Regions from separate parts of the Streptococcus sp. DTU_2020_1000888_1_SI_GRL_NUU_041A genome, predicted to be linked through region 1. Evidence: predicted binding sites of a transcription regulator. Region 1 holds the regulator's gene; the other holds the start of a gene.
The links. The regulator CtsR, encoded in region 1, represses protease genes until heat stress. The targets are predictions, from matches to a motif close to TTGGTCAAAAAAGGTCAAANA.
Positions count from the first base shown of each region.

Region 2: the regulator CtsR is predicted to act here: its motif matches at 1,335-1,355, upstream of RSK81_RS03315 (ATP-dependent Clp protease ATP-binding subunit).

Region 1 covers NZ_CP135591.1:157,681-163,785, forward strand. Annotated here, with positions in the region: gene rpsB (30S ribosomal protein S2) at 98-880, shown strand; gene tsf (translation elongation factor Ts) at 953-1,996, shown strand; gene RSK81_RS00870 (hypothetical protein) at 2,101-2,589, opposite strand; gene RSK81_RS00875 (CtsR family transcriptional regulator) at 2,736-3,200, shown strand; gene RSK81_RS00880 (ATP-dependent Clp protease ATP-binding subunit) at 3,201-5,630, shown strand; gene RSK81_RS00885 (DUF4272 domain-containing protein) at 5,724-6,105, shown strand, end outside.
Region 2 covers NZ_CP135591.1:648,207-654,311, forward strand. Annotated here, with positions in the region: gene RSK81_RS03315 (ATP-dependent Clp protease ATP-binding subunit) at 1-1,285, opposite strand, end outside; gene RSK81_RS03320 (DUF1797 family protein) at 1,535-1,765, shown strand; gene RSK81_RS03325 (bifunctional methylenetetrahydrofolate dehydrogenase/methenyltetrahydrofolate cyclohydrolase) at 1,955-2,809, shown strand; partial or broken gene RSK81_RS03330 (HAD hydrolase family protein) at 2,806-3,569, shown strand; gene RSK81_RS03335 (NAD(P)H-hydrate dehydratase) at 3,677-4,519, shown strand; partial or broken gene RSK81_RS03340 (initiator RepB protein) at 4,495-4,730, shown strand; gene xseA (exodeoxyribonuclease VII large subunit) at 4,675-6,015, shown strand; gene RSK81_RS03350 (exodeoxyribonuclease VII small subunit) at 5,993-6,105, shown strand, end outside.

The DNA.
Region 1 (6,105 bases):
AAATACTCATTTTAGATGAATTGTGGGACTGTTGCCCTCGGGTGGTCCTGCGAGCTGAAATCTAAAAGAGGAAAAAAACAAAAAGGAGAATTTACTCATGGCAGTAATTTCAATGAAACAACTTCTTGAGGCTGGTGTTCACTTTGGTCACCAAACTCGTCGCTGGAACCCTAAGATGGCTAAATACATCTTCACTGAGCGTAACGGTATCCACGTAATCGACTTGCAGCAAACTGTAAAGTATGCTGACCAAGCTTACGACTTTATGCGTGATGCTGCTGCTAACGATGCAGTTATCCTCTTCGTTGGTACTAAAAAGCAAGCTGCTGACGCTGTCAAAGAAGAAGCAGAACGTTCAGGTCAATACTTCATCAACCACCGTTGGTTGGGTGGAACTCTTACAAACTGGTCTACTATCCAAAAACGTGTAGCTCGTTTGAAAGAAATCAAACGCATGGAAGAAGACGGAACTTTCGAAGTTCTTCCTAAGAAAGAAGTCGCTCTTCTCAACAAACAACGTGCTCGTCTTGAAAAATTCTTGGGCGGTATCGAAGATATGCCTCGTATCCCAGATGTGATGTACGTAGTTGACCCTCATAAAGAGCAAATCGCTGTTAAGGAAGCTAAGAAATTAGGTATCCCAGTGGTTGCCATGGTTGATACTAACACTGATCCTGATGATATCGATGTGATTATCCCAGCGAACGACGATGCAATCCGTGCGGTTAAATTGATCACTGCGAAAATGGCTGATGCTGTTATCGAAGGCCGTCAAGGTGAAGATAGCGTTGAATCAGTAGAAGCAGAATTGGCTGCAACTGAAACTCAAGCAGATTCTATCGAAGAAATCGTTGAAGTTGTTGAAGGTTCAAACGAATAATCAGTAAACTAACCTAAAGGGGCAGGGCTCAGCCCAGCTCCTTTATTTACATTAAAAAATAGGAGAAGAAAAATGGCAGAAATTACAGCTAAGCTTGTCAAAGAATTGCGTGAAAAATCTGGTGCTGGTGTCATGGACGCTAAAAAAGCACTTGTTGAAACTGATGGTGACATCGAAAAAGCGATTGAATTACTTCGCGAAAAAGGGATGGCAAAAGCAGCTAAGAAAGCTGACCGTGTTGCCGCTGAAGGTCTGACAGGTGTTTATGTAAACGGTAATGTTGCCGCTGTTGTTGAAGTGAATGCTGAAACTGACTTCGTTGCGAAAAATGCTCAATTTGTTGACTTGGTAAATGCAACTGCGAAAGTAATCGCTGAAGGCAAACCAGCTAACAACGAAGAAGCGCTTGCTTTGACAATGCCTTCAGGTGAAACTCTTGAAGCTGCATACGTATCTGCAACTGCAACTATCGGAGAAAAAATCTCTTTCCGTCGCTTTGCATTGATTGAAAAGACAGATGCTCAACACTTTGGTGCTTACCAACACAACGGTGGCCGTATCGGAGTTATCTCCGTTATCGAAGGTGGAGACGATGCTCTTGCTAAGCAAATCTCTATGCACATTGCTGCGATGAAACCAACTGTTCTTTCATACAAAGAATTGGATGAGCAATTTGTTAAAGATGAATTGGCACAATTGAACCACGTCATCGATCAAGACAACGAAAGCCGTGCAATGGTTGGTAAGCCAGCTCTTCCACACTTGAAATACGGTTCTAAAGCTCAATTGACTGATGCAGTTGTTGCTCAAGCTGAAGAAGACATCAAGGCTGAGTTGGCTGCTGAAGGCAAACCTGAAAAGATTTGGGACAAGATTATCCCAGGTAAAATGGATCGCTTCATGCTTGACAACACTAAAGTTGACCAAGCATACACACTTCTTGCACAAGTATACATCATGGATGACAGCAAGACAGTTGAAGCTTACCTTGAATCAGTAAATGCTTCAGTAGTTGAGTTCGCTCGCTTTGAAGTTGGTGAAGGTATCGAGAAAGCTGCTAACGACTTTGAAAACGAAGTAGCTGCAACAATGGCTGCTGCTCTTGGTCAAAATTAATCGCTTTTAGCTTAGAAATAGAACGATAAAAAGGTCTGAGGTTTTTTCTCAGACCTTTTCATTTGTAGCATTTTGAAACATCAAGTTTAGAATGGTGAGTAGCATCACTTAGCTGCTTTTTCTCTTTCTTCCTTATGAGCAATCAAGCCGTTGGTAAAAATCAAGACTACCAATATGAAGAGAAGAGCTGTGGTTTGGGGGTAAGTTAGGCTAAACTGGTAGACTTTGGTAATAAACAAAAGGGGCAGAGTAACCACCATCATAATCAGAAAGCTATACCATTTGACTCGGTTGCTGACCAGCTCCTGTTCGAAGAGCAGGGGAGCATAAAGACAGGCGATGAGAGCTCCGATAGGAATATCAACATAGTCAGCAGAAAAGATGGTGAAAATACTCAGGGCTGCAAAGAGCCATTTGAGCACATGACGAGAATAGTTGAGCCAATCCATTTTCATTGGATTATCCTCCTTGTTTAGATGATCGTTGGCAGGCAGAAGTTTCTGTCTGTCTTTTCCTTGTGGATTTCCACCTATATTATAACGCTTTAAAAGCAAAAAGCAAGCGGTTACACAAACCTGACAAAGCTTTTTCACTAGTTTGAATTGTCAGATCTTTCAGTCATCCCTTTTTCTTTTAAAATAGAGACTTTTCCGGTATAATATTAGTCAAAGATAGTCAATGTTAGAGAAACAAGGAAAAAAGAAATTTATTCTGAAATTCTCAACTGGAAAGGGAAGTCATGGGTGCAAAAAACACATCGGACAGTATTGAAGCATATATCAAGTCTATTCTGGCTCAGGCAGGAATGGTTGAACTGAAACGCAGTGAACTGGCTGATGTTTTTCAGGTGGTTCCCAGTCAGATTAACTATGTGATTAAGACGCGTTTTACGGAAAGCCGGGGCTATATCGTCGAGAGTAAGCGTGGCGGCGGAGGCTATATTCGGATTGGAAAGATAGAATTTTCCGACCGGCATCAGATGCTTTGCGGCCTGTACGACAGTGTGGGAGAGCGTGTCAGCCAGCAGGTTTTCACAGATGTTATTCAGCTTCTTTTTGACGAGAAGATTATGACTGAACGTGAGGGCAATCTAATCTTGTCAACAGCATCGGACTTGATTTTAGGTGATGGAGCTGCGGTGATTCGTGCCCGGATATTAAAAAAGATTTTACAACAACTAGACAGAAAAGGAATGGAATCATAAATGAAATACTCAAAAGCCTTAATAGAAAGCTTGGAAGCAGCCCAGCTCTTGGCCGGCCATTTTACGACAGATTATCTGGAATCATGGCATCTGCTGATTGCTCTGGCTAATAATCCCTACAGCGTTGCTGGCTCAGTCCTCAATGAGTTTCCTGTGGAAGTTGATGGATTTGAAGAAGCGGCTTTTCAGATTACTGGTCAGGCTTATCAGAAAGACGGTCACTTCGAGCTGCTGCCTTTTTCTTATCGCTTAGAGGAGCTGTTTGAGGAAGCGGGGCAGATTGCAGAAGCTGTTCGGGCTAAGCATGTAGGTACTGAGCATGTGCTGCTGGCCATGCTATTTGACCGGGGGACCTTGGCCTCTCGTATTCTGGAATTTACCGGCTTTAGCTACGAGGACAAAGAGCAGGGGCCGAAAATCAGTGATTTGCGAAAGGTCTTGGAGCAGCGAGCTGGCTGGGGCAAGGAAGATATCAAGGCTATTCGCAGTCTGAATAAGGGAGTAATGGCCGCTAAGCAGACCATGGCCAATATGATGGGTATGCCAGCTTCTACCAGCGGGGGGCTAGAAGACTACACTCGAGATTTGACGGAGCTGGCTAGAGATGGCCGATTGGAGCCCGTAATTGGCCGTGATCAGGAAATTTCACGAATAGTTCAGATTCTCAGTCGCAAGACTAAAAACAATCCAGTGCTGGTTGGAGATGCTGGGGTTGGTAAGACAGCTCTGGCTTTAGGTCTGGCCCAGCGTGTGGCAGCTGGTCAGGTTCCTGCTGAACTTGCCAAGATGCGGGTTTTGGAACTGGACTTGATGAATGTAGTTGCTGGAACTCGCTTTCGCGGAGATTTCGAGGAGCGGATGAACAACATCATCAATGACATTGAAGAAGATGGTCATGTTATTCTTTTCATCGATGAACTTCATACCATCATGGGCTCTGGCAGCGGTATTGACTCAACCTTGGATGCGGCCAATATCCTGAAACCGGCTCTGGCTCGCGGAACTCTGCGGACAGTTGGCGCTACGACGCAGGAAGAGTACCAGAAACATATTGAAAAAGATGCGGCCCTTTCCCGGCGTTTTGCCAAGGTCAGCATAGAAGAGCCTAATGTGGCTGACAGCATTGCTATTTTACAAGGCTTGAGAAAGAGCTATGAGGACCATCACAAGGTGCAGATTAGTGATCAAGCGATTGAGACGGCGGTGAAATATGCCCATCGCTATCTGACTAGCAAGCATCTGCCGGACTCTGCCATTGATCTTTTGGACGAGGCCAGTGCGACAGTGCAGAATAGAGGGACACAGAATTACGAGCAGTCGGATTTGACGCCAGTGGATCAAGCCTTGATGGCAGCGGACTTTAAAAAGGTGTCGAGGCTGCTTGAGCAAGAGCAGCAACCCAAGCTCTATAAACTGAAAGTGGAAGAAGACGATGTCTTGGCTACTCTTAGTGGCTTGTCTGGGATTCCTGTGCAGAAGCTGACTCAGACAGATGCGAAGAAATACCTCAATTTGGAAACAGAACTGCATAAACGCGTGATTGGGCAGGACGAGGCGATTTCAGCTATCAGCCGAGCTATCCGACGGAACCAGTCTGGTATCCGCAGCAGCAAGCGGCCGATCGGATCTTTTATGTTCCTAGGTCCGACAGGAGTCGGGAAGACAGAGCTAGCCAAGGCTTTGGCCGAAAGTCTCTTTGATGACGAGTCTGCTCTCATACGATTTGATATGAGTGAGTACATGGAGAAATTCGCGGCTAGTCGCCTCAACGGAGCGCCTCCAGGCTATGTAGGCTATGAAGAAGGAGGGGAGCTGACGGAAAAGGTGCGCAACCGACCTTATTCTGTCCTGCTCTTTGACGAAGTGGAAAAGGCGCATCCAGATATTTTCAATGTCCTCCTGCAGGTCTTGGATGATGGTCAACTGACTGACAGCAAGGGCCGCAAGGTGGACTTCTCCAACACGATTATTATCATGACCAGCAATCTGGGGGCAACTAGTTTGCGGGATGATAAGACGGTGGGCTTTGTAGCGCGGGATATTCGCTTGGACCATGCCAATATGGAAAAACGGATGCTGGAAGAGCTTAAGAAAGCTTATCGACCAGAGTTTATCAACCGTATCGACGAAAAGGTAGTTTTCCACAGCTTATCTGCAGAAGATATGCAGGAAGTGGTCAAGGTTATGGTCAAACCGCTCATTGTCAGTCTTGCTGATAAGGGAATTGAGCTGAAGTTCCAGGCTAGTGCCCTTAAGCTGCTGGCTCAGGAAGGCTACGATGTGGAAATGGGGGCACGGCCATTGCGCCGCACTCTGCAGACCCAGGTAGAGGACAAGTTGTCTGAGCTACTTTTGACAGGAGATTTGACAACGGGTCAAACTCTTAAGGTCGGAGTCAAAGCTGGCCAACTCAAGTTTGAAATGGCCTAGAAAGCGAAACCTTGCAATGGAAAGTTGAGTGCTTTCGGTTAATCCTTGATAGAAAGCATACCTATAGATACCGAACAGTTATTTCATCATTCAATGAAACTGGGAATTGAAGGATTGGAGGCTGATATGTCGTTTTTTAAAGATTTGTTTGCTGGCAAGAAAGCCAAATTGAAAACACCAGAAGAGCGCAAGGCGGCTAGTATACAGCGCTTGAAAAAGGAAGGTATTCCTTACATTGAGCATTTGCCGGTTATCGAAGGTGCTGAGCAGGTGCGACCGCGCTCGCTAGAAGAAATTGCGCGTCGGGCTATTAGCAGCCTCTTGATTATTCAGGCAGCCTTGGATATCGAAAATAATAATTATAATGGGGAGAGCCGCCAGTGGCTGCAGGATAAACTGCAGCAATACGGGGTGCAGGAAGAGTTGACGCCCAAAGAAAGGGCGGTGTTGGAAGATCGTGCTGACCCGGCAGCTA
Region 2 (6,105 bases), 490 kb from region 1:
GGATATTGGTTTTTTGCTCTACAATGTGCTCAATCGTTTTCTCGCTGATAATCGGAGTATCCTTGTCTAGTACACTTGTCTGCTGGAGTTCCTTGTACTTGGCAATCTGGTCACGGAAGTAAGCTGCTTTCTCGAAATCTTCGTCACGGGTTGCCTGAGCCTTGAGGTTTTCAGCCTCAATCAGACGTTGGTCAATGACTTTGGGATCAACGAAGTTGAGGGTCAGATTCATCTTGGATCCAGCCTCATCCAAGAGGTCAATAGCCTTGTCTGGCAGGAAGCGATCTTGAATGTAGCGGTTGGAGAGAAGGGCAGCCGCTTCAATGGCCGCATCCGTGTACTTGACGTGATGGTAGTCTTCGTATTTTTTCTGAATCCCTTTGAGGATGGTAATCGTTTCCTCTACCGTCGGCTCGTCTACCTTAACGGGCTGCATCCGGCGCTCCAGTGCAGCATCCTTCTCGATGATACGGTATTCATTAAGGGTGGTTGCTCCAACCATCTGGAGTTCTCCGCGAGCCAGAGCTGGTTTGAGGATGTTCCCAGCGTCCATATTGCCATCGCCAGCAGAGCCTGCTCCGACAATTTCATGGATTTCATCAATAAAGAGAATGACATCCTGACGAGAACGAATCTCATCAATGAGCTTCTGCATCCGTTCCTCAAATTGGCCACGGATACCAGTTCCCTGCACTAAGCTGACAACGTCTAGGCGGATAACTTCCTTGCCTTGGAGTTTATGAGGCACATCACCATCAACAATTTTTTGGGACAAGCCTTCCACCACGGCAGTTTTTCCGACTCCTGGCTCTCCGATAAGAACAGGATTGTTTTTGGTGCGGCGGTTGAGGATTTCAATGACACGGACGATTTCTTCATCACGGCCAATAACAGGGTCAATCTCGCCTCGGCGAGCCAACTCAGTCACGTTGATACCAAACTCTTCCAGCAGGCCTTTTGGCTTTTGCGGACTTGGCTGAGGCTGACCACCCTTGCTAGGATTGGAACCGTAGCCGCCACCGCCTCCATAGGCTCCGCCAGATTGGGTAGGAGGAGTAGGCGGTTCCTGAGGCTGTTGGAAATTGCTGAGGCTGTTGAAGAAGTCATCGATAGGGTCTGTTCCGTGATTGTTGGCATTAGCGATTCCGCCGAACAAGGAATGTTCAGGATCTGTTTTCATGATTTGGTAGCAGTTTTGGCACAAATCCACCTGCTGTTTATGGCCATTTACGTTGGTATAAAGGTGAATCGTAGATTCATTGATTTTACAATTTTGGCAAAGCATGCAGATACCTCTTTTCTTTTAGTGTGCAAGCTATTTATAGAAATGATTAAAGGTCAAAAATAGTCAAAGTTTTATAGTTTCATTATATCAGTATTCTCGAACTTTGCAAGAATTTACTACAAAATCCTCCCTTAGACCGAGCAGAATGAAAACAAATTCTTGAAAAATTACAAAAAATTGGCTTTTAGTGGTATTTCAGCAGCTATTTATGGTAAAATAAGAGGGAACTAAGTAAATAGGAGAAACAAAATGGAATCACATTTAGTTAGAATTATTAACCGCTTAGAAGCTATGGCTAAGGATGGCGGAAATTTGAAACGTAATTTTGAGCGTGAAGGAGTGGTTGTAGCAGAAGTAGCTTACAGTTACGACGAAGAAAACGGCTCTGTCTTCACCTTGCGTGATGTTGCAGCGCGTGAGACCTATACTTTCGACAGCATTGATTTGATTGCAATGGAAATTTATGAATTACTCTACTAAAAAGCACGTCGTTGCTTTTTATTTTTACCCTTTTTATCTTGTTTTGAAAAAGATTTAGTAGGTCTGAAAATTTTACCACTAGCTGCCAATGAATCCTCGTCTTATAACCTTGTATAAGAAAAAGTTATAGGCTGGGCACAGATTTTTTTGGTATAATGAAAAAGATAATGAAAAAGAAATGAGAATGACATGGCCCAGATTATTGATGGTAGAGGTTTGGCAGAGAAGCTTCAGAAAAAATTAGCTGAAAAAACGGCTCGCCTCAAAGAAAAGACAGGTCAGGTACCGGGCTTGGTAGTGATTGTGGTGGGAAATAATCCAGCCAGTCAAATCTACGTACGTAATAAAGAGCGCTCAGCCTTGGCTGCTGGCTTTCGGAGTAAGGTAGAACGTCTGCCAGAAGAGACTAGCCAAGAAGAGCTCTTGAGCTTGATTGAAACCTATAATCAAAATCCTGACTGGCATGGGATTTTGGTCCAGCTGCCCTTGCCTGAGCATATCGATGATGAAGCTGTGCTGCTGGCCATTGATCCAGACAAGGATGTTGATGGCTTTCATCCGCTTAATATGGGCAAACTATGGAGCGGCCATCCTGTTATGATTCCAGCTACTCCTGCGGGAATTATGGCAATGTTCCATGAATATGGCATTGAACTGGAAGGCAAGCGAGCGGTTGTCATCGGGCGGAGTAATATTGTTGGTAAGCCCATGGCTCAGCTGCTTTTGGCTAAGAATGCGACGGTTACTCTAACACATTCACGGACCCACAATCTAGCCAAGACTGCTAAGCGGGCAGATATTTTGGTGGTCGCTATCGGACGTGGACATTTTGTGACCAAGAACTTTGTCAAGGAAGGGGCTGTTGTCATTGATGTCGGTATGAATCGAGATGAAAATGGCAAGCTGATTGGCGATGTTAAGTTTGATGAAGTGGCTGAAATTGCCAGCCTGATTACCCCTGTACCTGGAGGTGTTGGGCCTATGACCATTACCATGCTGATGGAGCAGACCTACCAAGCCTTTAAACGGAGTCTTGAATCATGAAATTTGTTTTTGATCTGGATGGGACCTTGTCCTTTGATTATATGACGATTGATGAAGAGATTAAGCAGGTTCTGCTGACGTCTCCTCAGTTTGGGCATGAAGTTCTGTTTGCTTCGGCGCGCTCCTATCGGGATTGTCTGGGGCTATTAGGTCCGGAATTGAGCCAGCAGATAGTGATTGGCCTGAACGGCGGAGTAGCTTATCAGAATGGACAGCTGATGTTTGAGCGTCAGCTGCATCAGTCGAATTATCAAGCCATTTTAGATACTTGTTTGACCTATAATTTGCCTTTTTTCGTTGATAATACCTTTGCCAGATTTTAGAAAAAATCCCTTTTATTGCCAGTGTAGATCCTCTCAAGCGGGCAAGACGGCTGGAACTGACTGAACTCCAGCATCCTATTAAGGTCGTTATTTACATGGGGAATCATGAGCAACTCTTAGATGATGTACAGGCTCGTTTTGCAAGCTTGCCTAATCTAAGTCTAGACTATCATGAACATGAGAAATGTTTTTATATCAATCCGGCTGAAACCAATAAAGCTTCAACTGTAAAGGAATTATGCGGTTCGGATTATGTGGCTTTTGGTAATGATCAAAATGATATCCAGCTCTTTAAGAATTCTCTCTACGCTGTGCAGGTTGGGGATTTCCCAGGCTTGAGCGATTATGCGGATGAGCAGGTTGCCTTTCAGGAAAACTTACCTAAGGCAGTCGCAGCAAGAATCTTACAAAAATTTGCAGATTTCCGAAGAAAATAACTTTCTTGCGATACGAGGCACCTGTTTAGGTGCCTTTTGGTGTATAATGAAGATAGGTTTGGTCATCTTGAGACAGGGGCAAGATGAAGTTGGTCTAGGAGAATATCATGGTAAAAAATGCTGAAAATATTTTAAAAAAAGTCATTAGAGAACGCCCCCTAGAAAGTCACAAGGGCGATTACGGCCGTCTCTTATTGATTGGGGGGACCTATCCTTATGGGGGCGCCATTATCATGGCAGCTTTAGCGGCAGTCAATAGCGGAGCAGGTTTGGTGACTGTTGCTACAGATAGAGACAATGTCGCCCCTCTGCACAGTCATTTACCGGAGGCCATGGCCTTTGACTTAGAGGAGCAAGACCGATTGACAGAGCAGCTGGCTAAATCAGATTTAGTTTTGATTGGTCCAGGCCTAGCAGAGAATCAACTAGGTCTAGATATCCTACAAAAGGTAATCCAGACTGTGTCAGAACAGCAGATACTTATCATGGATGGTGGAGCCATCTCACTTTTTAGCAAAGCAGCTTTGCCATTTCCAAAAGCTCAGACAGTTTTTACCCCTCACCAAAAGGAATGGGAAGGCTTAGCGGGTTTGAGCTTGTCAGATCAGACAGCGGCAGCCAATCAGGCAGCGGTCAATCAACTGCCTCTGGGCAGTATTGTTGTGCAGAAAAAGCATGGAACGGCCATCTATCAAAGTGGTCAAGAGCAGGTCTTTGAGCTGACAGTGGGCGGACCTTATCAGGCAACTGGTGGAATGGGGGATACGCTGGCTGGTATGATTGCCGCATTTGCGGGTCAGTTCAAGTCAAGCAGCCTCTTTGAGCGAGTGGCGGCTGCAACCCTTCTTCATTCCCTTATCGCTGATGAACTGAGTCATGAAGCTTATGTCGTCCTGCCGACGGCTATCAGCAAAGCCATTCCAAGGTGGATGAAAGAGATGAGTCAGTAGACATTTTCTTGGGTTTTAAGTCAGCTGGGTTTCTTTTGTGGAAGCCCAGTTTTTTCTTGCTTTTTAGGGGATTTTTAGACTTTGTAATCGGTTTTTTATGCAGTTTTTTGTTATAATAAAAGTTACGGAAAAACTAGAAAAGAAAGGAAAAGGACATGCCAGAGTATTTGTCGGTTTCGACCTTGACCAAGTATCTGAAGATGAAGTTTGAACGGGATCCTTATTTGGAGCGGGTCTATCTGACTGGCCAGGTGTCCAATTTCCGCCGGCGTCCCAATCATCAGTATTTCTCATTGAAGGATGAGAAGGCTGTCATTCAGGTCACGATTTGGTCTGGTGTTTACCAGAAGTTGGGCTTTGAGCTGGAAGAAGGCATGAAAATAAATGTCATTGGCAGGGTACAGCTCTATGAGCCGAGCGGTTCCTATTCTATCATCATTGAAAAGGCAGAACCGGATGGTATCGGAGCCTTGGCTATCCAGTTTGAACAGCTCAAGAAAAAACTGGGAGAAGAAGGGCTTTTTCAAGATAAATTCAAGCAAGCCTTGCCCCAATTTCCTAAGAAAATCGGCGTCGTAACCAGTCCCAGCGGAGCGGTCATCCGAGATATTATCACGACGGTCAGCCGTCGCTTTCCGGGAGTGGATATTGTCCTTTATCCGACAAAAGTGCAGGGAGATGGGGCTGCAGCTCAGCTTGCTGACCACATCAGACTGGCCAATGAGCGGTCGGATTTGGATGTGCTGATTATTGGTCGAGGTGGTGGTTCTATCGAAGATCTCTGGTCTTTCAACGAAGAGGAAACAGTTCGGGCTATTTTTGAGTCACGGATTCCTGTTATTTCTAGTGTTGGCCATGAGACAGATACGACTTTGGCGGACTTTGTAGCAGATCGAAGGGCTGCCACTCCAACGGCTGCGGCTGAACTGGCCACCCCGGTCACGAAGCTGGACCTGCTGGGACATTTGCAGCAGCAGGAAAACCGTATGTCACGAGCGATTTCCAATCGCCTGACCTATTATCGAGAGAGACTGAATAAACTGACCCAGTCAGTTATCTTCCGACAGCCAGAACGGCTTTACGATGGTCATCTGCAGAAGTTAGACCAGCTCAACCTGCGACTGAAGCAAAAAATTCGCGAATATTATAGTGAAGAGCAACAGCGGGTCAAAATCATACAGCATCGTTTGGAGGCATTGAATCCGTTCAGTCGCGTTCAGCGTCTTCAAGAGCAGACTGCCCAGCTGGAGCGTTTGCTGCGTAGCAATATGGCAGTCATTTACGATAACAAGGTAGCTCAAGTCAGGAGATTGTCCGAGGCCTTGCTTATGCTGGATACCAGTCGAATCGTGGCGCGTGGCTATGCTATTGTCCAAAAGAATCAAAAGGTTGTCGAGTCAAGTGCTGGCATTGAAGAAAAAGATGAGCTGACCCTGCTCATGCGGGATGGGCAGCTGGAAGTAGAGGTAAAACATGTCCAAAGAAAAGAAATTTGAAGAAAACTTAGCAGACTTGGAAGTCATTGTCCAAAAGCTGGAAAATGGTGATGTAGCGCTGGAAGAGGCGATTGCGGAATTTCAAAAGGG